Regions from separate parts of the Ciceribacter sp. L1K23 genome, predicted to be linked through region 4. Evidence: predicted binding sites of a transcription regulator. Region 4 holds the regulator's gene; each other region holds the start of a gene.
The links. Region 4 encodes LexA, which represses DNA repair genes until DNA is damaged. Its sites were predicted from a motif close to TGTTCNNNNTGTGTTCNG; they were not measured.
Positions count from the first base shown of each region.

Region 1: a site for LexA is predicted at 1,766-1,783, ahead of recA (recombinase RecA). Genes of this name have one in related genera too.
Region 2: a site for LexA is predicted at 4,641-4,658, ahead of J5J10_RS13945 (glycosyl transferase). Genes of this name have one in related genera too.
Region 3: a site for LexA is predicted at 6,118-6,135, ahead of rmuC (DNA recombination protein RmuC). Genes of this name have one in related genera too.

Region 1 is NZ_JAGRRC010000001.1:1,366,530-1,374,182, forward strand. It holds gene J5J10_RS06280 (pseudouridine-5'-phosphate glycosidase) at 1-691, opposite strand, end outside; gene J5J10_RS06285 (carbohydrate kinase family protein) at 720-1,664, opposite strand; gene recA (recombinase RecA) at 1,910-2,998, shown strand; gene alaS (alanine--tRNA ligase) at 3,164-5,824, shown strand; gene J5J10_RS06300 (GGDEF domain-containing protein) at 5,951-7,183, shown strand; gene J5J10_RS06305 (SulP family inorganic anion transporter) at 7,167-7,653, opposite strand, start outside.
Region 2 is NZ_JAGRRC010000001.1:2,884,677-2,892,329, reverse strand. It holds gene J5J10_RS13980 (F0F1 ATP synthase subunit A) at 1-455, shown strand, start outside; gene J5J10_RS13975 (F0F1 ATP synthase subunit C) at 524-751, shown strand; gene J5J10_RS13970 (F0F1 ATP synthase subunit B) at 833-1,420, shown strand; gene J5J10_RS13965 (F0F1 ATP synthase subunit B) at 1,425-1,910, shown strand; gene J5J10_RS13960 (SH3 domain-containing protein) at 1,993-2,592, shown strand; gene J5J10_RS13955 (ribonuclease HII) at 2,604-3,257, opposite strand; gene J5J10_RS13950 (PA0069 family radical SAM protein) at 3,423-4,580, opposite strand; gene J5J10_RS13945 (glycosyl transferase) at 4,712-5,257, shown strand; gene J5J10_RS13940 (calcium-binding protein) at 5,247-6,293, opposite strand; gene moaB (molybdenum cofactor biosynthesis protein B) at 6,410-6,955, opposite strand; gene J5J10_RS13930 (4-(cytidine 5'-diphospho)-2-C-methyl-D-erythritol kinase) at 6,952-7,653, opposite strand, start outside.
Region 3 is NZ_JAGRRC010000001.1:3,280,449-3,288,101, forward strand. It holds gene J5J10_RS15840 (DUF805 domain-containing protein) at 1-193, shown strand, start outside; gene dapE (succinyl-diaminopimelate desuccinylase) at 308-1,501, shown strand; gene J5J10_RS15850 (hypothetical protein) at 1,488-2,084, shown strand; gene truA (tRNA pseudouridine(38-40) synthase TruA) at 2,091-2,849, opposite strand; gene fmt (methionyl-tRNA formyltransferase) at 2,849-3,811, opposite strand; gene def (peptide deformylase) at 3,852-4,370, opposite strand; gene J5J10_RS15870 (globin-coupled sensor protein) at 4,448-5,968, opposite strand; gene rmuC (DNA recombination protein RmuC) at 6,168-7,397, shown strand; gene J5J10_RS15880 (ribokinase) at 7,439-7,653, shown strand, end outside.
Region 4 is NZ_JAGRRC010000001.1:1,727,369-1,735,021, forward strand. It holds gene eno (phosphopyruvate hydratase) at 1-154, opposite strand, end outside; gene J5J10_RS08090 (methyl-accepting chemotaxis protein) at 404-2,371, shown strand; gene kdsA (3-deoxy-8-phosphooctulonate synthase) at 2,461-3,306, opposite strand; gene J5J10_RS08100 (VOC family protein) at 3,303-4,181, opposite strand; gene J5J10_RS08105 (DUF1003 domain-containing protein) at 4,252-4,791, opposite strand; gene lexA (transcriptional repressor LexA) at 4,954-5,670, shown strand; gene J5J10_RS08115 (ComEC/Rec2 family competence protein) at 5,651-7,653, opposite strand, start outside.

The sequences.
Region 1 (7,653 bases), 360 kb from region 4:
GCATGCCGCCGTCGATGCCGAGGCTCTCGCGGGTGCGCTGGAAGTTGGCGATCGCTTCCGGGCTGGACAGCGTCAGCGGGCTTTTCAGTCCTGACACGCGGGACCAGAAGGCCGGGAAGTCCTCGCTGCCGAAGGTCACGACCGGGACGCCGCGGGTTTCCAGCACTTCGAGCGTCTTCGGAATATCGAGGATCGCCTTGGCGCCGGCGCAGACGACGAGAACGCCGGTGCGGGCCAGTTCCTCGAGGTCGGCGGAGATGTCGAAGCTTTCCTCGGCCCCCCTGTGGACGCCACCGATGCCGCCGGTGGCGAAGACGGAAATGCCGGCGCGGGCGGCGGCGATCATCGTTGCGGCCACGGTGGTGGCGCCGGTGCGCCGCTCGGCGATGGCGAAGGCGAGATCGGCGCGCGAGACCTTCATGACATTGGTGGCCTGGGCGAGCTTTTCGATCTGGTCGGCATCAAGCCCGATGTGCAGTGTGCCGTCGATCACCGCGATGGTGGCGGGAACGGCGCCAGCGTGGCGGATGATGTCCTCGACGCTTCTCGCCATTGCGAGATTGCCCGGATAGGGCATGCCATGGGTGATGATCGTCGATTCCAGCGCGACGATCGGCGCGCCGCGCGCCTTGGCGTCGGAGACTTCCTTGGAATAGGCGAGGGGGAGTTGCGGGAGGTTATGCTTCGTCATGGGGCCGTCCGATCAAGTGTTCGCGTTGTCATGACAACATTTGCGCCGCCGGAACAAGGGGCAGATTCGCATTCAGCTGGTCGGGCGAAAGGTTTGTCGCCGTCGCGCTCGCAGTCTTCAGCGTCACCAGCGCCGCCGCGACACCGCGGCGCAGCGCCTCGCCGAGCGGTATTCCGGCGAGCCTGGCCGACAGGAAGCCGGCGGCCGTCGCGTCACCGGCGCCGGTGACATCGGCGACCCTATCGAGGCGCGGGGGTGTCAGAATGGCAATGCCCTCGCGGTCGAAGGCGACGACGGGATGCATGCCGTTGGTGACGAGGCCGCCGGCAAGACCGAGACCGCGAAGGATTGTCGCCCAGTCGGCGGGGGAGGCAGCATCGGCGCCGGAAATCGCTCGTGCTTCTGCCACGTTCATGCACAGCCAGTCGAGATGGGGCAGCGCGGCGCGGAACCGCACCACCTTGGCCGGGGAGATGGCGATCGCGCCGACCGGCAGGCCACGCTGGCGACCGGTCGCTGCCAATGCCTCCAGCGTCTCGGCCGGCAGGTTGGCGTCGCAGAGGATCGCGCCGGCATCCGCAAGCGCGGCACGTACCGACAATGTGCGCAGCCGGCGGGGGGAGAAGAGGCGGTAGAGTTCCATATCGGCAAGGGCGATAACGAGGCCGCCGTCGCGGTCGAGGATCGCGGTGTAGCTCGGCGTTTCGCGATCGAGGAAAACGAAGGGCCGGTCGTCGATGCCAGCCTCGGCGGCGGCATGGGTGACGATTTCGCCGGCCGCGTCGCCGCCGCGCGGCGCCACGAGACGGACGCTATGGCCGAGCCGCGCGAGCGCGCGGGCGGCGTTGAAAGCGCCGCCACCGGCCTCCGACATGAAGTGACCTGGATTGCTCGCACCCATCACCGTATCGGCCTCGATGCGTCCGCGGCGATCGATATGCGCCCCGCCGAAAACGACCAAGGGACCGTTCACGACACGCCCTCCAATAGACACCGGCGAGCCGAATCGAGCAGGGTCCGCGACGGGTGTCGGGCCTCGGAAGGCGCATATCGTCTGTCATCCGGGAGAGACTGCGGAACGAAAATCGAACTCTCTCCCGTTATCTCAATGATAACAGGTGGTTGTGTGGCTCTTGCAAAAAGAGAACAAAAAGTGTACATAACCCATATCGGCTGCTTTATTGCCTATGCGGCTTCAATAACCTAAAGGTGGATCAAATGGCACAGAATTCTTTGCGGCTCGTAGAGGATAAAGCAGTGGATAAAAGCAAGGCATTGGAAGCGGCGCTGTCGCAGATCGAGCGCTCGTTCGGCAAGGGCTCGATCATGAAGCTCGGCGCCAACGAGAGCGTGGTCGAGGTCGAGACCGTTTCCACGGGGTCGCTCAGCCTCGACATCGCGCTCGGTATCGGCGGCCTGCCGAAGGGGCGCATCATCGAAATCTACGGTCCGGAAAGCTCGGGCAAAACGACGCTGGCGCTGCAGACGATCGCGGAAGCCCAGAAGAAGGGCGGCATCTGCGCCTTCGTCGACGCCGAACACGCGCTCGACCCGGTCTATGCCCGCAAGCTCGGCGTCGATTTGCAGAACCTGCTGATCTCGCAGCCCGATACCGGCGAGCAGGCGCTCGAGATCACCGATACGCTGGTGCGCTCCGGCGCGATCGACGTTCTCGTCGTCGACTCGGTCGCGGCGTTGACGCCACGGGCCGAAATCGAGGGCGAGATGGGCGACAGCCTGCCGGGCATGCAGGCCCGCCTGATGAGCCAGGCGCTGCGCAAGTTGACGGCCTCGATCTCCAAGTCGAAGACCATGGTGATCTTCATCAACCAGATCCGCATGAAGATCGGCGTGATGTTCGGTTCTCCCGAGACCACGACCGGCGGCAATGCGCTCAAGTTCTACGCCTCGGTTCGCCTCGACATCCGTCGTATCGGCCAGGTCAAGGATCGCGAGGAAGTGGTCGGCAACCAGACCCGGGTGAAAGTCGTCAAGAACAAGATGGCACCGCCCTTCAAGCAGGTCGAATTCGACATCATGTATGGCGAAGGTGTTTCGAAGACCGGCGAACTGGTCGATCTCGGCGTCAAGGCCGGAATCGTCGAAAAATCGGGCGCCTGGTTCTCCTATAACAGCCAGCGCCTCGGCCAAGGCCGGGAGAACGCCAAGCTGTTCCTGCGCGACAATCCCGCCGTGGCCGACGAGATCGAGATGGCGCTGCGCCAGAACGCCGGCCTGATCGCCGAGCGCTTCCTGCAGAACGGTGGTCCCGACGCCAATGACGGCGACGGTGCCGACGACATGTAAGGCTCTCGCCAGTCTGTCGAAATTCCACCGGCCGTGTTTCCTTCGGGACGCGGCCGGTTTTCATTTGCGCATGCGGATACGCCGCTGGACAGGGGCCATGCCGGGCGATAAAAGCCATTGATTTTGCGAATTGGCCGGGCTTCCGGCCCGAATGAAGGGCGTGACATGAGCGGTGTAAACGACATCCGGTCGACTTTTCTCGACTACTTCAAGACGAATGGTCACGAGGTCGTTTCCTCCAGCCCGCTGGTGCCGCGCAACGATCCGACCCTGATGTTCACGAACGCCGGCATGGTGCAGTTCAAGAACGTGTTCACCGGGCTTGAGCAGCGTCCGTATTCGACGGCGGCGACGGCGCAGAAATGCGTGCGCGCCGGCGGCAAGCACAACGACCTCGACAATGTCGGCTACACCGCGCGCCACCATACCTTCTTCGAAATGCTCGGCAATTTCTCGTTCGGCGACTATTTCAAGGAACGTGCGATCGAGCTTGCCTGGAACCTGATCACCAAGGAATTCGGCATCGACCGGAAGCGTCTCTGCGTGACGGTCTACCACACCGACGACGAGGCCTTCGATCTCTGGAAGAAGATCGCCGGGCTCTCCGACGACAAGATCATCCGCATCGCTACCAGCGACAATTTCTGGGCGATGGGCGATACCGGCCCGTGCGGACCGTGCTCGGAAATCTTCTATGACCACGGCGACCATATCTGGGGCGGTCCTCCGGGGTCGCCGGAAGAGGATGGCGACCGGTTCATCGAAATCTGGAACCTCGTCTTCATGCAGTACGAGCAGGTGACGAAGGAGGAGCGGATCGACCTGCCGCGTCCGTCGATCGATACCGGCATGGGCCTGGAGCGCGTCGCAGCTCTTCTGCAGGGCAAGCATGACAACTACGACATCGATCTCTTTAGGGCGCTGATCGAGGCCTCGGTCGACCTGACGGGCGTTGCCGCCGAAGGCGAGCGCCGCGCCAGCCACCGGGTCATCGCCGACCATCTGCGTTCGTCCGCCTTCCTGATCGCCGATGGCGTGCTGCCGTCGAACGAGGGCCGCGGCTACGTGCTTCGCCGCATCATGCGTCGCGCCATGCGCCATGCAGAACTGCTCGGTGCGCGCGAGCCGCTGATCTACAAGATGGTGCCGGCGCTGGTGCAGCAGATGGGCCGGGCCTATCCGGAACTGGTCCGCGCCGAGGCTCTGATCACAGAGACGCTGAAGCTCGAGGAAAGCCGGTTCCGCAAGACGCTGGAGCGCGGCCTGTCGCTGCTGTCGGATGCGACCAGCAACCTGTCCAAGGGCGATACGCTCGACGGCGAGACTGTCTTCAAACTCTACGACACCTACGGCTTCCCGATGGACCTCACGCAGGACGCGCTGCGCGCCCGGGGCATCGGCGTCGACATCACCGGCTTCAACGACGCGATGCAGCGGCAGAAGGCCGAGGCACGGGCGCATTGGGCCGGCTCCGGCGACAAGGCGACCGAGACAATCTGGTTCGAGCTCAAGGAAAAGCTCGGCGCCACCGAATTCCTCGGCTACAGCTCCGAAACCGCCGAAGGGGAAATCCAGGCCATCGTGCGCGACGGCACGTCCGTCGACCAGGCATCGGCCGGCGAGGCAGTGCAGATCGTCGTCAACCAGACGCCGTTCTACGGCGAGTCGGGCGGACAGATGGGCGATGCCGGCGTCATTACCGGCGACGGTTTCGTCATCGATGTCACCGACACGCAGAAGAAGGGCGAGGGCCTGTTCGTTCACATCGGCACCGTGCGCGACGGCAAGGTCGCCGTCGGTGTCGCGGCTACGCTCGATGTCGACCACGCCCGTCGTGGTCGCCTCAGGTCCAACCATTCGGCGACGCACCTGATCCACGAGGCGCTGCGCGAGGTGCTCGGCACCCACGTCGCCCAGAAGGGTTCGCTGGTGGCGCCGGAACGGCTGCGCTTCGACGTCTCGCATCCGAAGCCGATCAGCGCCGAGGAGCTGAAGATCGTCGAAGAGATGGCGAACGAAATCGTGCTGCAGAACGCGCCTGTGACGACGCGGCTGATGAGCGTCGACGACGCCATTGCCGAGGGCGCGATGGCGTTGTTCGGCGAGAAGTATGGCGACGAGGTTCGTGTCGTCGCCATGGGCACGGCGCTGCGCGGCGAAAAGGCCGGCAAGGCGTATTCGATCGAGCTCTGCGGCGGGACGCACGTTTCGGCGACCGGCGATATCGGCCTCGTGCGCATCCTGTCGGACAGCGCAGTCGGCGCCGGCGTGCGCCGTATCGAAGCGCTGACGGGCGAGGCTGCACGCGCCTATCTTTCCGAGCAGGACGAGCGGGTGAAGACGCTGTCGGCTTCGCTGAAGGTGCAGCCGGCCGATCTTGTCGGCCGTGTCGAGGCGCTGATCGAAGAACGCAAGAAGCTGGAGCGCGAACTGGCCGATGCCAAGCGCAAGCTCGCGATGGGCGGCGGCCAGGGTGGTGGTGCCGTCGAAGCGACCGAGATCGCCGGCGTCAAGTTCGTCGGCAAGGTGCTGTCGGGCGTCGAGCCGAAGGACCTGAAGGGCCTCGCCGACGACGGCAAGGCCGGGCTCGGTTCGGGTATCGTCGCGCTGATCGGGGTTTCGGAAGATGGCAAGGCAAGCGCCGTCGTCGCGGTCACCGAAGACCTGACCAGTCGCTTCAGCGCGGTGGATCTGGTCCGCGTGGCCTCGGCCGCGCTTGGTGGCAAGGGTGGCGGTGGCCGTCCCGACATGGCGCAGGCCGGCGGTCCGGACGGCGCCAATGCCCAGGCGGCCGTGGATGCCGTCGCCGCTGCAATCGGCGGCTGACCATTTTCCCGGAAAACCGATGTCGTGCCGAACTATTTTCGGCACGACAGATTTCTAGCGATCCGCTTACGTCATTATTTAAGACTTCGCTGCTACGTCTCGGCATCAGTGAGCGGGAAGTAGTGCGTGTCCGAATTGCTGAATGTGTCGACCCTAATGTTGTGCCTGTCCACCGGGCTGGCGATCATCTGTGTCTTCGTGACCGCCAACTGGCTTCGTGAGCGGTCCAACGCCGCCCTGTTCTTCTGGGCATTGGCCTATTTTACGTCGGCTACCGGTGTTTTCCTGTTGTCCCTGCGCGGGCTTGCGCCCGAATGGCTGGTCGCCGGCATCGGCAACGCTCTGACGACCTACGCCATGCCTCTCTACTGGGTCGGCATTCGGGCCTTCGACGACCGGCCGGTCAATCCGCTCTGGGCCACCGTGCCGCCAGCAATCTGGCTCGGCCTCTATTTCGGCTTGCCCACGTTTCAGAACGATCTCGGAGCCCGTATCCTCGGCGCTTCGGTGCTCATGGTCGTGACATCGGTTCTGGTCGCCGGCGCCGGCTGGCGGGGTCGGGCCAAAGAACCGCTGCCGGCGCGGACCTGGCTCTCGGTGTTTTTCGGCCTGCATGCGGCGGTCTATGCTTTGCGGCTCATCGTGACGCTGGTGCAACCGCCGGAGAGCATCGCTTCGCTGACCAACGGCATCTTCATGTTCAGCCTGTTTGCGCTGGCGCTGATGGGCGGCTTCTCGATCTTCGTGATGACTCGCGAGCGGCTGGAATTCCGCTACAGGCGAGAGGCGGAGATCGACTCACTGACCGGCATCTTCAACCGCAGGGCGTTCATCAAGGCGGTCGATCGGCTTCGTGAGCAGTCGAAGGCGCAAGGCGCGCTCGCACTGCTCGATCTCGATCATTTCAAGCGGATCAACGATACCTATGGCCATGCGGGCGGCGATGAAGCGCTGATGGCGTTCAGCCGGCTTCTCGTCGCGCAAGTGCCTCAGGACGCCGTGTTCGGCCGGATTGGCGGCGAGGAGTTCGCGCTTTACCTGCCGGATTGCGAGCTGGAGGAAGCGCGGGCGACGTGCGAGCGGCTGCGCGAGGCGGTGGAGCGGGCGCCGGTCATCCTTGGAGCCCAGGAGCTGCGGATGACGGTCAGCATCGGTCTCAGCGCCGATGTCGCCAGCTACGCGGATATCAATTTTCTGCTCGGCATCGCCGACCGGGGGCTCTACATCTCCAAGCGCAACGGCCGCAACCGGGTCACCGCGCTCAATGCGAGCGCCGGGCTGAAGCTGATCGCTTCGCTGATGGCGGAGAGCAAGGATGCCGGCCGGCCGGACCGGGACGGCCTCAGACAGGCGACGTGACGGCACGCCTTGCGGCAATGGCCGCGCGGGCGTCGGCGATGCGGGCTACATAGGTGACGCGCGGCGGTTCCAGTTCATGCGTCTCCAGCAGCTTCTTAAGCTCTTCCCCTGCGCCGACGATGTAGACGCTGACACCGGCGCGCTCGGCCTTCCGGACCGTTCCCTCGATTACGTTCGCCGCCGTCGAGTCCATGAAGGAGACATCGGAGCAATCCAGGACGAAATTGTGGTAGCGGTCGGCGATGCGGTCCAGAACCGAACCGACTGTGGCGGCCGCGCCGAAGAAGAAGGCGCCGCCGATCCGGTAGACGACGGTGTCCTCGTCGCTCTGGTCGATGGGTTTTTCGGCTGCGCCCGGTTCCTCGTGCGGTGTCACGGTCACAGCCTTGCTCATGCGGCCGATGAAGAGCAGCGCGCCGAGCGCAAAGCCGACGACGATGCCTTCGGTCAGATCGCGGAAGACGACCAGC
Region 2 (7,653 bases), 1.2 Mb from region 4:
TGCTCGGCATGGTGCCGTATTTCTTCACCGTCACCAGTCAGATCATCGTCACCTTCGCGCTGGCGCTGTTCGTCATTGGCACGGTTTTGGTCTATGGCTTCTACAAGCACGGCCTCCACTTCCTGCAGTTGTTCGTTCCATCGGGCGTTCCCGGCGCGCTTCTGCCGCTTGTCGTGGCGATCGAGGTTATTTCGTTCCTGTCGCGCCCGATCTCGCTGTCGGTTCGTCTGTTCGCCAACATGCTGGCGGGTCACATCACGCTCAAGGTGTTCGCGGGCTTCGTTGCCTCGCTTGGAACCATGGGCGCACTGGGCATCGGCGGAGCCGTACTTCCCCTTATCATGACGGTCGCCCTGACCGGTCTCGAGTTCCTCGTCGCCTTCCTGCAGGCTTATGTCTTTGCGGTACTCACCTGCATGTACCTCAACGACGCGATCCATCCTGGCGGGCACTAAGGATAACGACATTGGCGTCCTGAGGCGTCAGTCATCAGCCGCAACAACCCATTCGAAGGAGTTTTCACATGGAAGCGGAAGCAGCAAAGTTCATCGGCGCGGGTCTGGCTTGCTTTGGCATGGCCGGTACGGCTCTCGGCCTCGGCAATATCTTCGGCAGCTACCTCTCGGGCGCCCTGCGGAACCCGTCTGCCGCTGACAGCCAGTTCGGCCGCCTCGTATTCGGCTTCGCCGTTACGGAAGCTCTGGGCATCTTCTCGCTGCTCATCGCTCTCCTCCTCCTGTTCGCCGTCTAATAACGGCCGGGATCGGGATCACGGCAGGCGCTGACGCGTCCGCCGTGATCTCACGCTTTTGAAGTACACCTGGAGGTGAGCATGCTCGTGACCCCCGCCTTTGCCCAGGAAACTCCTGCAGAAGGCCAGCTTCACACGGAAACCGGTGTTGCCCATGACGAGGGCCACGGTGGCGGCGTATTCCCGCCGTTCGACCAGTCGACGTACGCCTCCCAGCTTCTGTGGCTGGTGATTACGTTCGGCCTTTTCTACATGCTCATGCAGAAGGTCATCGTCCCGCGCGTCGGTGGCATCCTTGAAAACCGTCACGACCGGATAGCCCAGGATCTCGACGAGGCTGCGCGCCTGAAGTCTGAGGCCGACGCCGCCATCGAGACCTATGAAAGAGAATTGAGCGCCGCGCGCGCCAAGGCTGGTCAGATCGCCGCAACCGCGCGCGATGAAGCCAAGGCCAAGGCCGACGCTGAGCGTGCGGCCGTCGAGGCCGAACTGAATGCGAAGCTGACGTCTGCGGAAGCCCGCATCGCCGAGATCAAGACCAAGGCATTCGCAGAGGTCGATGAAATCGCCAGTGACACGGTCACAGCCATCGTCGATCAGTTGATCGGCGCCAAGGTCACCAAGGCTGACGTGAAATCGGCCCTGACCGCATCCGGCAAGGAGGCCTGATCCTATGCATTTCGATGCAACCTTCTTCGCCTTTGTCGGCCTCATCCTTTTCTTTGCTCTGATCGTCTACCTGAAGGTGCCGGGTATGGTGACCAAGTCGCTCGATGAGCGCTCGGACCGCATCCGTGACGAACTGGCGGAAGCCAAGCGCCTCCGCGAGGAAGCGCAGCATGTGCTTGCCGAATACCAGCGCAAGCGCAAGGAAGCTGAAGCCGAAGCCGCTGGCATCGTCGCTGCTGCAGAACGCGAGGCAGCCATGTTGGCAGCTGAGGCCAAGCAGAAGACTGAGGAATTCGTGGCACGGCGCACGGCTCTCTCCGAGCAGAAGATCAAGCAGGCAGAGACGGACGCCGTAAACGCCGTACGCGCCGCCGCCGTCGACCTGGCAATTGCCGCCGCCGAAAAGGTGCTTGCCAAGAAGACGGATGACGCCGTCAGGGCTGACCTGTTCAAGTCCGCCATCGGTGAGGTAAAGTCTCGGTTGAACTGATCGTGGCCTGAACGCCGTCGCGTTGAAATTCAGGGAGCCTCGGATCGTTCGATCCGGGGCTCTTTTTCGTTGGAGGATCTGCATGCTGGAGAATCTGCGATTGACCGGATTTGGTCTCATAAGCGCTTGCGCAATAGCCGTCCCGCTCCTGACAGTCGGACCAGCCACCGCTGCGCAGAGCGTCGACGGCGACGCCTGCGACATCTGGGCGTGGTCGATTGATGATGATCCAAAGGGTCTCAACGTCCGGAGCGGCCCCTCAACGGCTCATGGCGTGATAGCGGTCCTGCCGCCGCCAAAGCGGAAAGAGGGTTACGTCTTCCGGACGGAAGTCGAGGTCAAGGAGAGCCAGGCCGGTTGGTTCCGGATTACCCAGGCTGTCGTTCCCGACTATTTGGATGAGGGTGGCGACCAGACGGTCTTCGAAGGGGAAGGATGGGTATCCGGCGGCGGTCTTGGATTGCTGCTCAACCGTATCAAACTATACGAAGCGCCATCCACCGAAGCGACGGTGGTCGCAGAACTTCTTGATGGAAATGTGGATGGTCCTGATAGCTTTACCGTCGAACGGCTATACGCCTGTACCGGCTGGTGGGTTGAGGTGGAGGCGACGCTCGGGGAACGGCGGCACCGGGGCTGGGCGAGTGGGACATGTTCAAACCAGGTGACGACCTGTCCCTGACGCGCGGGACTCTAGTCCTTGCGCAACGGCCGGAAGCTCATGCGATGCAGGACGCAGGCGCCGTGGACGACGATCGCGTCACGATGCGTGACGGTCGCATATCCGGCATGGGTTTCGAAACCGTAGGCCGGGAATACGCGACTTGCTCTGGCCATCATCCTGTCGCGCGATACCTTTGCGACGATCGATGCCGCAGCGATGGAATAGGAGCGGCCATCTCCCTGAACAAGGGCGTCGGCGCCGCAAGGGAGGCCTGGCGGTATGTCCCGGCCGTCTGCCAGAACATGCGCAGGCGGCACGGGTAGGCCAGCCACTGCACGTCGCATGGCGTCCAGGCTCGCCTTGCGGATGTCGATCCTGTCGATGAGTTCGGCGCTGGAGGAGGCGATGCTCACAGTGGCGCGCAGAAGGATTTCATCGAACAATTCGTCCCGTCGCGCTGCCGTCAGCTTCTTCGAATCGTCCAGCCCGTCCGGGATATCGTCGGGATCGAGGATGACGGCTGCGGCCACGACCGGACCCGCAAGCGGGCCGCGACCCGCTTCATCGGTGCCCGCGACCGGCCATATGCCCCTTCTGTGCAAACGCATTTCCGTCGAGAAATCCGGTCCCTTTGGAAGGCTCTCGAATAAAGGCGGAGAATCGGGCGGCGTGCGAAACTTCATGCGGCAGAAGTTGCACGCCGCCCGACCACCTGCAAGCCCCCGGTTCGGCGGTGCCAGGGAACTGACCATCCGCCGAGGCGGCGTCCAGGGGCTCGACCGGCGCTGGGCGGGGATGGGCGCGCCGGTAAGGGAATGAACATGCGACGCGGCGTCTTCCGCCGCGCTCTAAAGCAGTGACAGTTGCACGCCACTGCCAGTGGGCGGCACGAAGAGATCATCGCGCATCTGAATGCCACGACGAATGAGGCCGAGGCGCTTGGTCGCCATCTCGAACCTGCGGCTGATCTGCCAGGCATAGGGACCGGCTCCCTTCATGCGCTTGCCGAACTCCGCATCGTAGTCCTTTCCGTCCCGCATCGACCGAACGAGCGACATGACGTGGCGGTAGCGATCCGGATAGTTCTGCAGCAGCCAGTCGCGAAACAGAGGGCTAACCTCAAGCGGCAGGCGAAGCAGCACATAGCTTGCCTCGCTTGCGCCGGCGGCCTTGCCCGAATCCAGAATGCGCTCGATCTCGTGATCGTTGAGCGCCGGGATAACAGGAGCGACCATGATGGCAGTCGGGATGCCCGCTTCCGAAAGCGCCTTCACAGCCTCAAGCCGGCGCGTCGGTGTTGACGCGCGTGGCTCCATCGTCCGTGCCAGCTTGCGGTCCAGTGTCGTCACCGAAATCCCAACCTTGGCGAGACCGCGTGCCGCCATGGAGGAGAGGATATCGATATCGCGCATCACCAGCGCGGATTTCGTCACGATCGCAACCGGATGATTGGCGCGGTCCAGCACTTCCAGGATTTGCCGCATGATTCGCCATTCCCGTTCGACCGGCTGGTAGGGATCGGTATTGGTGCCGATTGCGATTGTCCGCGGCTTGTAGCCAGGCTTTGAAAGTTCACGCTCCAGAAGCTTTGCGGCATCCGGCTTGGCAAACAGTTTCGTTTCGAAATCGAGACCCGCCGACAAGCCCATGTAGCTGTGTGTTGGTCGTGCAAAGCAGTATATGCAGCCATGTTCGCAACCCCGGTAGGGATTGATCGAGCGATCAAAGGGAATATCCGGCGATTCGTTCCGCGTGATAACGGTCTTTGGGCGCTCCACCTGCACTTCGGTGCGCAGGGCCGGCATGTCCTCGAAGCTCTGCCAGCCGTCATCAACTGCCACCCGCTCGGTAGGTTCAAAACGTCCAGCAGGGTTGAGACCCGCCGCCCGCCCGCGACGTCGCGACAAGTCGACCCGCAAGCCGGAAGCGTTGACCAGTGCATCGGCAATATCCGCCGTATTCGCAGGCTGGAAGGCAGCCTGCGCCATCGAAGTCAGTTCGCTCATCGTTAAATCTCCCGCGGGATGTCAGTCCCGTGTCAGTGACTTTATTCCTAATGCGGAAAGGAGAACAATGCAAGAACAAAATTGAAAATCTCGGTGTGGCAATTCTTTGTGCAATGCGATAACAATGGGCAATGCTGACAGTGATTATGGAATGCCGCGATCATGAACCTGAGCTTGCGCAAACGCTTGCGGGCTTGGTGGCCGGAGCTGTCGAGGGTTTGGTCAGCGATGTCGTGATTTTGGATCACGGCTCCACGGACGGTTCTTCTCGTGTTGCGGAGGCGGCCGGCTGCCGCTTTTATGAGCAATGGGACATGCAAGAGGTTGTGCGCGCCGCGCGTGGCGAATGGCTTTTGGTGGTGGAGCCCGGTGCTCGTCCAGCCGGTAGCTGGATAGACGAGATCTGCGAGTACATAGCGCTGAACACGGCGCCTGCGCAGTTTTCTCCTTCACGCAATCATCGCCTTCCGCTGCTGCGTCGCCTTGGACGAAAAGCCTCTCCCCTTGAGGACGGACTTCTTCTGTCAAAACGACAGGCCATGGACCTTGTCAAAAGCGGGACAAAACTTTGCGAACTGCCGCGCGGGTTGCGGATGCGCTCGCTGTCAGCGGAACTCGTGCCGGCACGCGTTGCACGTCAAACCCGTGCCGGCTTGCAGCAGGCGCTCAGAGGATGAAGTCGCCGCGCGAGATGCTGGCCAGGCCGTTCATGTCGATCTGAAAGTCCGCCACGCCATCACCGTTCGTATCGCCACTGACAAACCCATTGGCAAAGCGCAGTTGGCCTGCGGCTGAGAAGGCGTCGTTGCCGATAAAGTTGAAAGCCTGATTGCCGCTGCGCGTTGTGTTGGCGTCGATACCCGAAAGATCGATCCTGTCGCCCTGCGCGCGGCTGAAGTCGGTAATGATGTCCCGGTTCGTGGTGCTGGTCGCCGATTCGTTTCGTGCGTTGAAGTCGAAGCGGTCGGCGCCTGAACCACCGGTAAGAACGTCTCGTCCGAGCCCGCCGACAAGCACGTCATTGCCGCTGCCACCATGAAGCTCGTCGTTGCCGCGACCGCCAAAGAGTTGGTCATTGCCGCCGAGACCGAGCAGCAGATCGTTGCCATTCAGACCCTCAAGCTTGTTGGCCCCGTTCGTGCCGTTGATTGCGTCGTTCGCATTGGTTCCGGCTGCATCCTCGATGCTGATCAGGGTCTCGAAGCGGTTGTTGCCGGTCTGCGCCAGTCCCGTGGCAAGATCGATCGTGACGCCGGAGCCACCCAGAGTGGAGGAATCGTCCCGCGGTTCATAGGTAATACGGTCGCGCCCGGAGCCGCCGTTGAAGACGTTCTGCCACCCTTCGGAGGCGAACTTGTCGTTTCCGGCGTCGCCGAAATAGCGGCTCTTGAACGTGCTGACGGCGATAAAGTCGTTGCCGTCACCGCCGCGGACCACGTCGCCGATATCGCTGCCAAAGGAGCCGAAGCCGGTCCCGACATAGGTGTCATTGCCGGAACCGAGACGGATGTCGTTGCCGGCTTCCTTCGCATTGGTCACGCGGTCGTTTCCAGACCCCGCATCGACGAAATTGCCACCGCCCAAATCGTCGCTTCTGTTGATGATGATCGTATCGTTACCGCCGAGGGTAAAGAGCCGGAACTCGATCGTGCTGGAAGTATTGCCCTGTACGAAACGGTCTGCGCCCGAGGTGCCGCGAAAAGTCTGTCCCATGAACGTGTCTCCCTTTGCTCTGGATCACGTTCTATCGTTTTTTTGCCCGCGCTAGGTGTCGCGCGTCACACCCTCGCCGACTGCCAGAAAAGGTCCGCCAACGAGAAGCTTCTACATCATCCCCGCCGCCGCAGGTGTTCGTCGAGACGCGGCATGATCTCCACGAAGTTGCAGGGCAGGTGGCGATAGTCGAGTTGCCATTTCAGGATACCGTCCCAGGCATCCTTGCAGGCGCCCGGAGATCCAGGCAGAACGAAGATGAAGGTGGCGTTTGCAACGCCGCCTGTCGCACGAGACTGTATCGTCGATGTTCCGATCTTGTCGTAGGAAATTCGGTGGAAGACTTCCGAAAAGCCATCCATGCGTTTTTCGAACAGGGGCTCCACCGCCTCGGGCGTCACGTCTCTGCCTGTAAATCCGGTTCCGCCCGTGGTGATCACCACGTCGATCTCGTCGGAAAGTGTCCAGGCATGGACGCGCGCTGCAATCCGCTCCTTGTCGTCGGGAACGATGGCCCGGTCGACAAGACGGTGACCCGCGTCCGTGATTCTTGCTGCCAGTGTGTCACCGGATTTGTCATCGGACAGCGTACGCGTGTCCGAGACGGTCAGGACAGCGATTCCGATCGGCAGAAAAGGCCGGGTGTCATCAATGCGCGTCATGGTCTGGTCCCTGCAATAGTGCGCGTCAGCAGCACATACCAGTCCGGTTTGAAAGCGGAAAGGGCAAGGGCGGCCTTGAGTGCCGCCGCGTCGTCGCCGTAAAGACCGAAGCAGGTTGCTCCCGAGCCGGACATCCGCACCAGTTGCGCCTCACTTTGCCGAAGAAGGTCTCTCGCCTCCGCGATTTCTTGGACAAGTGCTACCGCGGGCGTTTCCAGGTCGTTTCTCAGGGTCGAGAGCGCGGATATCCAGCGCCCGCCCTCTTGACCGTTCGGAAGCTCTCCAATCGGCAAATTGTCCCGCCGATCCAGCCCTCGGAATACCTCTGGTGTCGAAACCGCTTTCAGCGGATTGACGAGAACCATAGGGAAGGATGGCATGGCGACGGGCTCCAGCGTCTCTCCGATGCCACGTGCCCGCAGTGGAACCGAGGCAAGACACATTGGAACGTCCGCGCCCAGCCGCAAGGCGATGCCAGTCAGGGTGGCATCGTCCAGTCTGGCGTTCCAGAGACGCATCAGTCCGCGCAGCGTGGCCGCGGCATCCGCTGACCCGCCGCCGATGCCGGAAGCAACCGGAAGCATCTTTTCAAGCGCGATCATCACCGGCGTGTATGGCTGACCGGTGTCATCAAGCGTGGCACGTAGCATATCGCGCGCTTTGACCACCAGATTGTCGCGATGCCCCGCGCCTTGCAG
Region 3 (7,653 bases), 1.6 Mb from region 4:
CGTCGTGCTCTCCGTCGCCTCGGCAATTATGATGACCATCAAACGGCTTCACGACGTCGGACTTCCCGCTCCGGTATCGGTGTTGATGGTGGTGCCGATCCTCTCGTTTGTTTTCCTGTTCGCGCTTTGCCTCTGGCCCTCGTCACCCGGCTCCAACAGGTTCGGACCGAAAACGGACTGGCCGCAGTCCTGATCCCGGTGACGAGACCCTTTCTGTCGCAGGGCTCGCCGGATGACAGAGGCGAGCCAATCGGATAAACCTCCGAACGACCTCCCGGCCCGTTTGACCCCCAGCTTCGTGAACGTCATGGCATCCCAAGATCCGATCGAGAATCTGCAGACCCTCATACGCTGCCCATCTGTGACGCCGGCTGAAGGCGGCGCACTGTCCGCTCTTCAGTCGATGCTTGAGCCGCTCGGCTTCGCGGTTTCCCGGATCATCGCAACCGATGCGAATACGCCTGACATCGAGAACCTCTATGCGCGTATCGGCAGTGAGGGACCACACCTGATGTTCGCGGGCCATACCGATGTGGTGCCGCCAGGCGCGGAGAGCGACTGGAGCCATCCGCCCTTTGCGGCGGAGATTGCCGACGGCATGCTCTACGGGCGTGGCGCCGTCGACATGAAAGGTGGGATCGCCTGCTTCGTTGCGGCTGTTGCGCGGGTGATCGCACGGAAGGGACAGCCGGAGGGATCGATCTCGCTTCTGATCACCGGCGACGAGGAAGGTCCGGCGATCAACGGCACGATCAAGCTGCTGGAATGGGCGGCGGCAAAGGGCGAGCGCTGGGATGCCTGCCTTGTTGGCGAACCGACCAATCCGGACCAGTTGGGCGACATGATCAAAATCGGACGACGCGGTTCGCTCTCCGGCACCATTACGGTGCAAGGTGTGCAGGGCCATGCGGCCTATCCTCATCTCGCCGACAATCCGGTACGCGGCATCATCCGGCTTACCGAAGCGCTGATGCATCCGCCCTTCGACCACGGCACGGACAATTTCCAGCCGTCGAATCTGGAGGTGACGTCGATCGATGTCGGCAATCCGGCGACGAACGTTATTCCCGCCAAGGCGACGGCGCGTTTCAACATCCGCTTCAATGACACATGGACGGCGGAGAGCCTGCAGGCGGAAATAGAGCGTAGGCTGGCAAAGGCGGCAGCCGACACTACGCTTCGACCAGGCCGGGAACCCGTTCGCTATGAACTCGCGTGGGCCGAGCGTCCCAGCCACGTCTTCCTGACTCGAGACGATGCGTTGATCGGGTCACTCAGCCAGGCGGTCGAGGCCGTCACGGGATCAACGCCGAAGCTGTCGACGACAGGCGGGACATCCGATGCGCGCTTCATCAAGGACTACTGCCCGGTCGTGGAATTTGGCCTGGTGGGGCAGACCATGCACATGGTGGATGAACGCGTCGCGGTCGCCGACCTCGAAACGTTGACGCGGATCTACGAGACCTTCATCGAAAACTGGTTCGCGCATGCCGGGCGTTAGGGAAGTCCAGCATTACCTGACAGGGCTCTGGCTGCTGCTCTGGCAAGATCCGAAAGGTTTCCAGCATCTCGATCTCAGCGACAGGGGCACGCTGCGCTCGTTCTGGTCAATCGTCTACGCCCTGCCGGCCATTGCTATCTCCTGGTTATGGTTGCGCCGCGGCTATCTCGCCTCAATGCCCGAAGGAACGAGCGCCGACGCGCTCTATTTCTTCCGCCTGGCACTCGTTGAGGGGCTCAACTGGATCGTGCCGCTCGTGCTCGCGGGCGTGCTTGCCTGGGCGATCGGCATCGGCTCGCGTTACTCCGCTATCGTGACGGCCGTGAACTGGCTAACCCTGCCGTTCAGCTACGCCTACGCGTTTCTCATACTGCTTTTGATGATCGCGCCGATGCTCAGCGGTTTGGTGGCGTTGCTGTGGCTTTTCCTGCTGCTGGCCCTCATCGGCGTTTACATGCGCGTCCTGCAGATGATCTGCGACGGCCATCTGCTGACCGCAGCGGCGACGACCCTGCTTCTTCTCGTTCCCTCGATACTTCTTTCCGATATCGTCGAACGGTTTCTCGGCGTCTATCCGGGCTGACTTGTGTCAGTCCTCGTCGCCGGGATAGTCGACCTTCATGAAGTAAAGCCCCTCGGGCGGAGCCACCGGACCGCAGGCCGCCCGATCGCGGGCTTCCAAGGCGGCACGCACCTCACCGACACTCATCCTGCCCTCGCCCGCAAGCTTAAGCGTGCCGGCGAACGAGCGTATCTGGTTGTGGAGGAAGCTCTGGGCGGATGCGCGGATCTCGATCAGATCGCCGCTGCGCGACACGTCGAGCCGATCGAGCGTGCGCATCGGGCTCTTTGCCTGGCAATGGGCCGAGCGAAAGGTCGTAAAGTCGTGGTGGCCGACGAGTTGCTGCGCCGCCTCGTGCATCTGTTCGTGGTCCAGCGGTTTTGGCACCCACCATGCGCGGTTGGCCTCGATGGCTAGGCGCGAAGGCCGACAGATGATGCGGTAGAGATAATGGCGGCGGCGGGCCGAGAACCGAGCATCGAACTCGTCCGATACTTCGACAACATCAACGATCGATACTGCTTGCGATGCCAAGGCAAGATGCGCGTTCAGGGCATTCCTGAGCTTGTAAGGTACCCAGGTGCGGGAAAGATCGGCGTGGATGACCTGACCCCGCGCATGCACGCCGGAATCGGTGCGGCCGGCAGCGCGGATCGATACCGTCTCTGCGGTCAACGAGAGGATCGCCGTCTCGACGGCTTCCTGGACGGAGAGCCCGTTTTCCTGCCGCTGCCAACCGACATAGGATGAGCCATCATATTCGACCGTCATGCGGTAACGGGGCATCAGACGAGCCTCGTGCCGGCCGGAACCGGCGTTCCCCGCAGGAATTCCGCCGCGTCGAGTGGTTTGCCGCCAGCCTTCTGAAGGCGCGTCAAAGCGACGGCGCCATCAGCACAGGCCACGACCAGCCGTCCGGCCGAGGCGGAAACGATCTCTGGATCGAGCACCTCTCCAGGGATCCCCTTCGCCCCTTCGAGCTGTTCGCTGGCGAGAACTTTGACGCGCTCCGGCCGTCCGCCGAGATCAACCTCGAACCAGGCGCCGGGAAAGGGTGAGAGCCCGCGGATGCGGTCGTGGACTTCGCGGGCCGGACGATTGAAATCGATCCGTGTTTCGCCCTTGTCGATCTTGGCTGCGTAGACGACCCCCTCTTCCGACTGAGGTACCAAAGGCAGGTTGCCCGCCTCAAGCCTTGCCATCGCCTCGACCATAGCCTCGGCACCGGCTTCCATCAGGCGGTCATGCAATTCTCCCGCGGTCATATCAGGCGAGATCGCCAGCCGGCACGTCAGAGCGACGGGGCCGGTGTCGAGGCCCTTCTCCATCTTCATGACCATCATGCCGGTTTCCGCGTCGCCAGCCATGATCGCTCTTTGGATGGGAGCGGCACCACGCCAACGTGGAAGAAGCGAGGCGTGGCCGTTATAGCAGCCGAGCCTCGGCGCCGAGAGCACGGCCTCCGGCAGCAGCAGACCATACGCCACCACAACGGCGACATCGGCATCGTGCGACCGGAATACCTCGCGCTCTTCCTCGCCTTTGAAGTTCAGCGGCGTATGCACGGGTATCCTGAGCGCCTCGGCCGCCAGATGAACGGGCGATTTCTGCAAATCAAGGCCGCGGCGGCCACCGGGCCGGGGCGGCTGGGTATAGGCGGCTACGACATTGTGTCCAGCCTTCACCAAAGCCTGAAGCGTCGGGACGGAGAACTGCGGCGTTCCCATGAAAACGATACGGAGAGCCATGCCCACCTCGGTTGCTCGTCGCCAAGACGCGACGATGCTGTCAGAGCTTGCCGCCGGACTTCGCGGCCTTGGTGAACTTCTTGATCACCATCTCACGTTTCAGCCGGGAGATGTGGTCGATGAAGAGTACACCGTTCAGGTGATCGATCTCGTGTTGCAGGCATGTCGCCAGCAGACCGTCTGCTTCGGTGACGATTTCCTTGCCATCACGATCGAGCGACTTGACCGTGACCTTCGCAGGGCGCTCGACTTCCGCGTAGTAGTCCGGGATCGAAAGACATCCCTCCTCGTAGACCGAGCGCTCGTCGGAAGAGGCTATGATCTCCGGATTGATGAAGACCAGCGGCTCGCGAGGATCTCCCTCGCGGGACACGTCGATGACCAGCATGCGACGGGGGATCCCGATCTGGATCGCAGCAAGACCGATCCCTGGCGCGTCGTACATCGTCTCGAGCATGTCGTCGGCGAGTTTCTGCAGGTCCGTGTCGACACGTTCAATCGGCGCGGAAACCTGGCGCAGGATGGGATCTGGAAGAATGATAATAGGCTTGATCGTCATGGCCATCCCTTAGCCGATCTCTTCGCGCTATGGAATCGAAAAACGCCTGTCACGGAAGCGCCGGGGGCGCCTGCGGATCAGGCAGCGCGAGCGGATAAAGCGCGGCGCGTTCCCGATCCCTTAAGTTCCCCACCGCGCGGTTCCTGACGCGTCCTGAGATCACCGAGCAGAGCGACCAGATGCGCCACTTCGCTACGTAACCGTTGCGTTTCATGCGACGTCTGACCGACCATATCGGCGTTCTGCTGCGTCAATTCGTCGATGTTGCGCGTGGCTAGATTGACGTCGTTCAGCGCCTGGGCCTGATCGCGGGCCGATGTCGCGATGTCCGACACGATCGTATTGATCGCCGTGATGCGTTCGATGATATCGGTGAGAGCCGAGCCAGTGTTGCTGACAAGATCGACACCGACGTTCACCTGGTCGCTGGACTGGGTGATGAGCGCCTTGATCTCCTTGGCCGCATCGGCGCTGCGCTGGGCCAGCGAGCGAACTTCCTGCGCGACGACAGCAAAGCCCTTGCCGGCGTCGCCAGCTCGGGCCGCCTCGACGCCGGCATTCAATGCCAGAAGGTTGGTCTGGAAGGCGATTTCATCGATAACGCCAATAATCTTGGAGATTTCGCTGGCGGACCGCTCGATCCCGGCCATCGCCTCGATGGCCTTGTCAACAACGGCGCCCGAACTGCGCGCCTGATCCTGAGCATCCTTGACCACAGCGGAGGCGCGCTGGGCATTGGAGGCCGTCTGGCTGACACTCACTGACAGCTGCTGCAGGGCGGTTGAGCTCTCCTGAAGTCCTGCGGCCTGACGGTTTGTCCGATCGGCGAGATTCCCCGATGTGCCCGCGATGTTCTCCGTGCCGTCGAGTATTTCCTCGGATGCCCGACGAATTGCGGCAAAGGATTCGTTCAGCCGTTCGACGGTCTGGTTGTAGTCGACCGCCATCTGGCGGAAATTTTCGGGCAGATCGGTGGTCATCTTCGATTCGAAATCGCCGCGCGCCAGAGCCTCCAGACCCTTGCGAAGGTGATCCATCGCCACCTTCTGGTCCGCCTCGTATCGCTGGCGGTCCTGTTCCAATTGCTGGCGCTGCTGCTCCAGCGCCTCGAGATAGACCGATATGGAGTAGTCCATATCGAGCATGGATGCCTTGACCAGCGCGCCGAGTTTCCGGCTCAGCGCTTCGGCGTGCCTGCGGCCGAAGCGAAACGGCCAGTGCTTGTGCAGAACCCGGTCGATCAGCCCGACCAGCAGCATCGAATAGCCGCCAATGTACCAGCGGGGTTCCAAACCCGTGCGGGCATGCGCCCGACCTATGGATGTGACGCCATCGACATAGGCACGATCGAATCTGCCACTCGCAACCTTACCCCAGTGTCCAACCTGCGCATTCTTCGCCGCCGCCATGTGGCTGCCGTCGCGGAAGAATCGGGCGAGTCGCGGATGCGCGCCTACCTTGGCGTAGAAGGCATCGAGCACCGGGCCGAGCTCTGTATCGAGCGTCGGTCGCAATTCCGTCAGGGTCTCGCAACTCTTCTCGTCCAGATCAAGAAACGCCAGGCGCTCCGATAGCGCTTGATCCTGCAGGTCATTCATCGCTTCAATCTCTCAAGAGTTATGCGGCCGCCATGCCGAGCCCTCAAGATGCTGAACGACCGGTAAATAACATATAAAGAACCCTATGAAATTTATGGCTTGGGGATAATCGGGGCGACAGGTCGCCGGATTGCCATGCCAGCAGCCTCCGTTCTTGTTTTGATCTGTTGTCTGAGCGCGAATCTGATAGGGTGCCGGCATGAACACGCAGCAACTCTTCCTCGACCTTCCGATCCTCAGGATCGGCGATCTCATTCTTACGGCCGGACACCTTCTGCTGGCGGCCGCAATTCTAGTCACTCTGACGATCGCGACTATATTGTTCGTGCTGCGCGGTGCTGCGAGGTCTAGAGCGCTCGCCGCTGAGGAGGCGCTACGCAGGGAAGCGGCGGCGGAGGCGCGGATGGCTGAGCTTCTGAAGATCCAGTCGGAGATGCAGGGACGCATCTCTGCCATGACCGAGGTTTTCAGCAGCCGGCAATCCGAGTTCAACCAGCGCCTTGACGGCATGGCCGGGCGGATCGGCGCGACGATCACAGAACAGACAAAATCGACCCACGAAAATCTGCGCCACCTGCAAGAGCGACTGGCGGTCATCGACGCAGCACAGAACAATATCCAGTCGCTGGCCAAGGACGTCGTCGGCCTTCAGGCGATTCTCTCCAACAAGCAGACCCGCGGCGCCTTCGGGCAGTCGCGCATGGAAACGATTGTCGCGGACGGCCTGCCCATGGGCGCCTATGCTTTCCAGACGACGCTCTCGAACGGATCGCGTCCGGACTGCACCATCCGAATGCCGAACAACTCGCCGCCGCTGGTGGTGGACGCCAAGTTTCCCCTGGAGGCATGGAATGCCATCCGCGATGCGCAATCGTCGGACGAAAAGAAAACGGCCAGCCAGCAATTCCGCCGGGATATCGAGGTTCATATCAGGGACATCTCCGAAAAGTATTTGATCGCCGGGGAGACGCAGGAGATGGCGTTCCTTTTCGTGCCGTCGGAATCGATCTTCGCCGAGATCCACGAGAACTTTGAAGGGGTCGTACAGAAGGCGCACAAGCAACGCGTCGTCATCGTCTCTCCTTCCCTGCTCATGCTGTCGATCCAGGTCATCCAGGCGGTTTTGAAAGACCAGCGGATGCGTGAGCAGGCGCACCTCATACAGGGCGAGGTGATCCACCTGATGGAGGACCTGGCAAGGCTGGACGACCGGACGCGCAAGCTTCAGAGTCATTTCCTGGCCGCCCAGAAGGACGTCGACATGATCCTGACCTCGGCCGACAAGCTCAACAGGCGTGGTGCGAAAATCGAGGCGCTGGAGTTCGAGTCGGCGGGTGGCAAGACCTCTGGTGGTGACGGGGGTGGCGCGCCACCAAGCGTCGAAAGCCGGACCGGAATGCTGAAGCTCAGAGTGGTTGACGACGAGTGATCCTTGTCGAATAACTCCTGCCGACAACTAAAGGCGCGCGCATGATCACTGTTTTCGGCTCCATCAACATGGATCTCATCGCAACCAGCGAAAGATTGCCCCAACCGGGCGAAACGGTTGCCGGCAAGACTTTTTCGACGGCGGCAGGCGGCAAGGGTGCGAACCAGGCGCTGGCTGCCACGCGCGCTGGCGCGAAGGTCAGGATGGCGGGTGCTGTCGGACGAGACGGATTTGCCGATGACGCGCTGGCGCTGCT
Region 4 (7,653 bases):
GCAGTTCCACCGCCTCGTGCGCGCCTGTCGAGGCGCCCGAGGGAACGGCTGCGCGGCCCATGCTGCCGTCTTCGAGATAGACGTCGACCTCGACGGTCGGGTTGCCGCGGCTGTCGAGAATTTCGCGGCCGATGATATCGGTGATGGCAGTCATGAGGACCTCCCTGCTTGGGTGGGATTGAGAATGGCCTGTCTTACCGGATGATTCCAAAAATACAATGGCAGACCCCGGCCGGCGGCGACGGTCGCATCGCAGCCGGCCGCACGTCGCGCCCGTGTCCCCGCAAGACACGATTCAGCGTTCGGTAATCTTTATTTGTTAACCATATGGACTATTCGAGCTCCGGCCCGCCCAGGCCTTTAGTCCGGAAAAATAGATTTTCTAATCGTTCGTGGGGAACACATGAAACTCAACATTGCGCGCAGCCTGACGCTGTTCGGCGCGGTGGTTTGCCTTGGCATGATTACATCCATTGGCATACAGACCTACGCGTTCATGAAACTGAAGGTCAACGGCAACTCCTACCAGCAGATTGTCTACGGTAAGGACCTCGTCGCCGACATTCTTCCGCCGCCGCTCTACGTCGTTGAATCCTATTCGCTGGCACTGGAGGCTGCGGAGCATCCGGAACTTGCGCAACAGAATTTCAAGCGCATCGAAGAGGTGCTGAAACCGGCCTACGACGACCGGCGCGCCTATTGGAGCAACACGGACCTTGCGCCGCATCTCAAGCAGAAGCTGCTGACGGACATCGTCAACACCGGCGACATCTTCTGGACGGTGCTCACCGGAGAGATCAAGCCGGCGCTGATGGGCGGCACTGATGCAGGTCCTGCCTTCGACGACCTGCATAAAGCCTTCCACGACCATGACAAGGTGGTCAACGAGCTCGTCGCGATGGCGGTCCAGTTCCAGACGGAGTCGGAGGCGACGGCGGCGGAGCAGACAGCGTTCTTCACAAGCCTTTCGATGGGAGCCGCGGCGCTTTCCGTCGCCATCCTGTTCGGCGGCCTTTACTGGATGCGTCGCCGCGCGGTCGTGCCATTGAGCCAGATGCGCGACTACATGACGGATCTGGCCGGCGGAGATTACACCAAGCCGGTGCCCTATGAAGGCCGCGCCGATGAAATCGGCGAGATGGCGCATGCCGTCACGGTGTTCCGCGAAGCATCGCTAGACCGACAGATGAACCGTCAGCGGCAGGAAGAGGAACGGAACCGGCAGATCGAGCATGAGCGTCGGCAGATCGAGGAAAAGGCGGCCGAGGATGCCGAGCGCGCCCGCGTGATCGCCGAGCTATCAGGGGGACTCGAGAAGCTCGCCAGGGGCGATCTGACGTTCCGCATGACCACGCCCTTCGCCGCAGCGTACGAAAAGCTCCGCGGCGAGTTCAATGCAAGCGTCGAAACGCTCGCCGGCACCCTCGGCGAAATCTCCACCGCGACCAGCACCGTGCGCAACGGCTCGGCGGAAATCGCGACCAGCACCGATGATCTCGCCAAGCGCACCGAGACACAGGCGGCATCGCTGGAACAGGCGGCCGCCGCCCTCGACGAGATTACAGCGACCGTGAAGAACGCCTCGGACCGCGCCCGGCAGGCCAGCGACATGATGGGGAGGACCAAGGAGAGCGCCGCGCGCTCGGCTGCCGTCGTCGGCGATGCCGTTTCGGCGATGGGCAAGATCGAGGACTCCTCCTCCAAGATCGGCCAGATCATCGGCGTGATCGACGAGATCGCCTTCCAGACCAACCTGCTCGCCCTCAACGCCGGCGTCGAGGCCGCGCGTGCTGGCGAAGCGGGCAAGGGTTTTGCGGTCGTCGCCCAGGAGGTCCGCGAACTGGCCGGGCGTTCGGCCAACGCTGCGAAGGAAATCAAGGAACTGGTCGAAACGTCGTCCAGCCAGGTGGCCGCCGGCGTGTCGCTCGTCAGCCGCACCGGCGATGCGCTTGCCGAGATCGACGGACAAGTGAAGGAAGTGAACGGCCTGATCGAGTTTATCGTCCAGTCCTCGTCCGAGCAGTCCTCGGCGCTCAACGAAGTGAACGCCGCGATCAACCAGATGGACCAGTTGACCCAGCAGAACGCGGCGATGGTCGAGGAAACCAATGCGTCCTGCCGCGAGCTGTCCGATGAGGCCGTGCACCTGAACTCGCTGCTGACACGCTTCCAGCTCGATGGCAGGCTGGTCAGTGGCGTCGGTTCGGCACGGTCGGCTGCCGTCAACGCGCCGCCGGTGAAAATCCATCAGGCCGGACCGGCAACGGCACCGGTCGTCTCTCCGGCCCGGGCGCTCGGACAGAAGCTCGCAGGCGCGCTCGGCATGGGCGGCGCAGGTTCGGCCGCCACAGCCAACTGGGAAGAGTTCTGAGACGCAGGTGTTCGAGTATCCAGAACAAAAGAGGCGCCGGTTTCACACCGGCGCCTTTTTTCGTTTCGATTCAAGACTTTAGGCTGATGTCAGCCCTTCGAGACGGCATCGAAGGCCAGCAGCTTTTCGAGAAGCCGCGGCATGTCCTTCAGGTGCACCATGTTCGGGCCGTCGGAAGGCGCATTGTCCGGGTCTTCATGGGTTTCGATGAAGAGGCCGGCGACGCCGACCGCAACTGCTGCCCGCGCCAGCGTCTCGACGAATTCGCGCTGACCGCCCGAGGAGCCCCCCTGCCCGCCCGGCTGCTGTACCGAGTGCGTCGCGTCGAAGACAACGGGCGCACCCATCGCAGCCATGATCGGTAGCGAGCGCATGTCGGAGACGAGCGTGTTGTAGCCGAACGAGGCGCCGCGCTCGCACAGCAGCACGTTCGGATTGCCGCTCTGGGTGAACTTGTTCAGGACGTTCTTCATGTCCCAGGGGGCGAGGAACTGGCCCTTCTTGACATTGATCGCACGGCCGGTCTTGGCGGCCGCGACCAGAAGATCGGTCTGGCGGCAGAGGAAGGCCGGGATCTGCAGGATATCGACCGTCGGCGCCACGAGTGCACACTGTTCCTCGGTGTGGATGTCGGTGAGGACCGGGAAGCCGTATTCCTTCTTCAGGTCGGCGAAGATTTCCATGGCCTTGTCGAGACCGATGCCGCGCTTGCCGGAAATCGAGGTGCGGTTCGCCTTGTCGTAGGATGACTTGTAGACGAGGCCGATTCCGAGCTTTTCGCAGAGTTCCTTCATCGTGCCGGCGATCATAAAGGCATGGTCGCGACTTTCCATCTGGCACGGACCGGCGATCAGCGAGAAGCGCGCCGTATTGGAAAAGGAAACCTTGACGGCACCTTCGCCGACGGTGACGACGGAATTTGTCTCAATGCTCATGCCTGTTCCTCAAAGATGTAGGTTACGCCCTGACCCGGTGCCGGCGGGACCGATAGCCTGCCGCCCTGGCGCGAGAAGGCCACCCCATTAGCAACAAGCCGACGCTCTGTCACGCCAAGATCATGGCAAGCGAAAACAACCGCCCGCCCCCGCAGTCCGCGTTCCGCGCTTTGCGCCTCCAGCCCGAAATAGGCGCGCGCGCCCTCCGGCGTCATGACCTCCACCTTCGTGCCGCCGGCGACGAGGTCGATTCCAAAGGAATTGGCGCCGATCTCGCGGCTGTCGAAGGCCGCCTCGAAGATATATTGGAAGTCGGACGGGTTCTCCTCGACGACCACGACGCTCCTGATGCCGGAGACGCCGTTCTCATGGGTTGTCAGGCTGCCGCGATCGGCGGGCAGAGGATTGATCCGTTGGCAGTTGAACAGGAAGAAATCCGGCGCGCGCAGATCGGCGGCGAAGGTCAGCCGGAAGCTCGCGGTGGCGTCCCTCCCGTCCGGCATCCGCACCGGTCGCGAGAACTCGAGGATGGCACCCGCCGATAGCCCCGCCTCCCGGTAACGGGCGTCATCGGACGCCGCATCGTCGGACGTGATCGCAATTCCCGAAAGGCCCTCGCCGCAGCGGAAGCGGAAGGCCTGGTCGCGGGCGACGAACACATTGCCGGCCCTTGCCGCGGCTTCGCACTCCTCCCGGCTCGCGATGCCGAGCGGCTCCAGATAGGTGCCGTCAGCAAGGAAGACGCAGGCGTTTTCCGTTCCGAACGGATGTCGCGCATCGGCGGCGACGGTGAAGCCCAGAGCGGCGTGCCTTGCCCGCGCCGCCTCGATCGAGATGACGGGCAGTACCAGATGGTCGATCGTGCGTGCCGTCATGTCCTGTCTCCTTCCCATTCCCGTCCGCTCATCCCGATCTGACAGAGCGAGCCTTCATATCGCACCCGCCCTACCGCGTTTCGAGCCGCGCGGAAAGCTTTGTCACCTCATCCATCAGCAGGTCGATCTGCTTTCGCGCATCGCGCAGTTCGACCAGCACCTCGATATCGATCTTGTCGTGCAGCGCCAGCACCTCGATCTCCGCCTTCAGATTGACCTCGTAGTCGCGTGCCGCCATGTAACGGTCACGCTCGGCCTGGCGGTTCTGGCTCATCATGATGATCGGTGCTTGGATCGCGGCCAGCATCGAGAGCAAGAGGTTGAGGAAGATGAACGGATAGGGGTCCGGCGCGTCCTTCGTCAGGAAAATCGTGTTCGCCAGCGCCCAGATCACCAGAAATGCGATGAAGGCGAAGATGAAGCTCCAGGAGCCGCCGACCCTGGCAATACCGTCCGCGAGCCTTTGGCCCAGCGTCGCCGTCGCGAGAAAATCCTCATGGGCATCGGCGGACACGATCCGGCGCTCCCGTGCCTTCTTCAAAACACGCCGTTCGACGGCGCTCAACTGCTCCGCCGTCTTGCCCAGCAGCTTCTGACCGATCTCGACCATCCGATGTCCTTCCTTGCGCGGGATGATGCCGCCTCATCAGAAAGCCGTTCCGGAGGCAGTCAACAATGGTATTTCATCACTGTTCACGGAAATTTAGGCACTTGCGGAACACATATGGAACATATAGTGTCCGTTCTGTATTTGTTTCACCGGGATTCGCCGATGCTGACGCGCAAACAACAGGAACTTCTGCTCTTCATTCACGAGCGAATGAAGGAGTCCGGCGTGCCGCCGTCCTTCGACGAGATGAAGGATGCGCTGGATCTTGCTTCCAAGTCGGGCATTCACCGTCTGATCACGGCGCTCGAGGAGCGCGGCTTCATCCGCCGTCTGCCCAACCGGGCCCGGGCGCTGGAGGTCATCAAGCTTCCGGAAGCCTATTCGCCGCCGCAGGCCCGTCGGGGCTTCGAGCCGGCGGTGATCGAGGGCAGCCTCGGCAAGAAGCCGGCGGTCCCGGCCGCGCCCGCCAAGGAGCCGGTCGCCGACAACGGCAACTCGATCTCGGTACCGGTCATGGGCCGCATCGCAGCCGGCGTGCCGATCTCGGCGATCCAGAACAACACGCACGATATCTCGGTGCCTGCCGATATGATCGGCGGCGGCGAGCACTATGCGCTGGAGGTCAAGGGCGATTCGATGATCGAGGCCGGCATTCTCGACGGCGATACGGTCATCATCCGCAACGGCACGACCGCCAATCCCGGCGACATCATCGTGGCGCTGGTCGATGACGAGGAAGCGACGCTCAAGCGCTTCCGCCGCCGCGGCGCCTCGATTGCACTCGAAGCGGCCAATCCGGCCTACGAGACACGCATCTTCCCGCCTGACAGGGTCAAGATCCAGGGCAGGCTCGTCGGCCTCATTCGCCGCTACCACTGATCCTCGCGATCACCTCGTCGACCGGCGTCGTGACGTAATCGTCGCCACGCCAGTCGTATCGTCTGTGCATGTTCCAGGGACGCGGCGATCCGGAGATGGCCGAACGGATCCGAAGTCCCTTTTCACCCTCGGGCCAGAGTTCCAGCGATCCGGTGAGGCGCAGGTCATCGGCGGAAATCAGTCGCGCGCCCGAGCGACAGGTGCGGAACGGCAGGCGCCTCGGTGTTACCACGAGATCGGCGCGGTCGCAGGCAAGGCCGACGAGAGATGTTTCCTCCACAGTTGCGACAACAAGCTGCGGCGTCAATCGCGTCAGGCAGAAGATCCGGCCGAGGCAGATGAACCGGTCCGCGGGAATGTCGGCGGCGATGCTGTCCATGGCCGCGCGCGTCCGGTCGATCAGGTCCTGCGGTACCGCGCCACCGGCCGCCCTCGCCTCCCGAAAAGCATCTGCCAGCGCCGCTGCGTCCTGTTTCGACGGCTTCAGATGCGTATGCCGCTGGAGCGCCTCCTGCCATTGCGAAAAGACGAAGTCGGGCGGACGAGCACGGTTGGTGGCGATGCCGCCCTCGCCCGTCAGCCCGACCAGCCCGCCATCCTCGGAGACCAGAAGGGCGCCGGCCGGCGGACGCGGGAGGACGACCACGGCGGCAAGCGTCGCGAGAATGATCACCGAGCCGGCGTGACGCAGCCAGGTCCGCATCAGGGTCAGAACGACGAAGCCGGCGGTGAAGCATGGCAGGAACCACGCCGGCAGCCGCTCGATGCCGCCATCGCCACCCCAGGAGGCCACCTCCCTGGCGAGCGCTATGGTGATCTCCAGACCGAAGCCCAAGAGTTTCAAGGGGATGTAGTCGAGCCCGAAAGGCATCAGGATCATCGCAATCAGCGCCATCGGCATCACGAGGAAGGAGACCACAGGCATGGCGGCGAGATTGGCCGGCAGGCTGTAGACGCCGAGCCTGTGGAAATGATCGACCGCGAAGGCCGCCGTCGACAGGCCGCCGATGATCGAGCTTAAAAGAATGCCGCCGAACAGCGCTGCGAGATAACGAAGCGGCGCTGGCAGCAGGCCTTCGGGAAGAAAGCCGTCATCGCGGCGGCGGTTTCGCCACGCCGCATACCCGGCGATCAGCGCCGCGGTTGCGGCAAACGACATCTGGAAGCTTGGCCCGACCACCTCGGACGGCTCGATCACGACGATGACGAGTGCCGCGACGGCGAGATTGCGAAGGCTGATCGCCGGACGGTCGATCAGGACGGCGACCAGCATCACCGCCATCATCACATAGGCGCGCACCGCCGAGACCTGACCTCCGGAAATCAACAGATAGGCGGTGGCCGCCAGCAGGGCGCCGAACGCCGCAACCTTCTTCACAGGGATCGCATGGGCAAGGCCGAGCGAGAGGCTGAGCAGCAGGCGCATTCCGACGAAGAACAGTCCTGCGGCAAGCGCCATATGCAGTCCCGAAATCGAAATGACGTGGGCGAGACCGGAAATCCTGAGCGCCTCGACCGTCGCCTCCGACATGCCGCGCCGTTCCCCGGTGATGATCGCCGCCGCGAATGCGCCCGCATCGCCACTGATCACCGACCGGATACGGTCGGTCGCCGTCGTTCGAACCGCCTGCAGCAGGCGGCCCGCCGTCACGGCGAAACTCTCGTCGTCGGCGCTGGCAGCCAGAGCGTCATCTACATCGGTCGGCCTCTGCGGTGCACCGAGCACGTAGCCCACGGCACCGACACCCCTGAAATAGGCCTGGAAGGCAAAGTCATTGCCGCCCGGCAGCGCGGGGCCCGAGGGCGGAGAGAGACGGACGCGCCCGGTGATCGCTTCGCCGACGGCGAAAGGGTCATGGGTAGCGCGCGTCACCAGCGTGACCATCACAGGGGGACGCTTGAGCTTCGGTTCGCTGGTTTCGGTGACGGTCACCAGATAGCGCCAGTCGCCGGCCGGACCCACTTCCCGCGCCTCGACCCTGC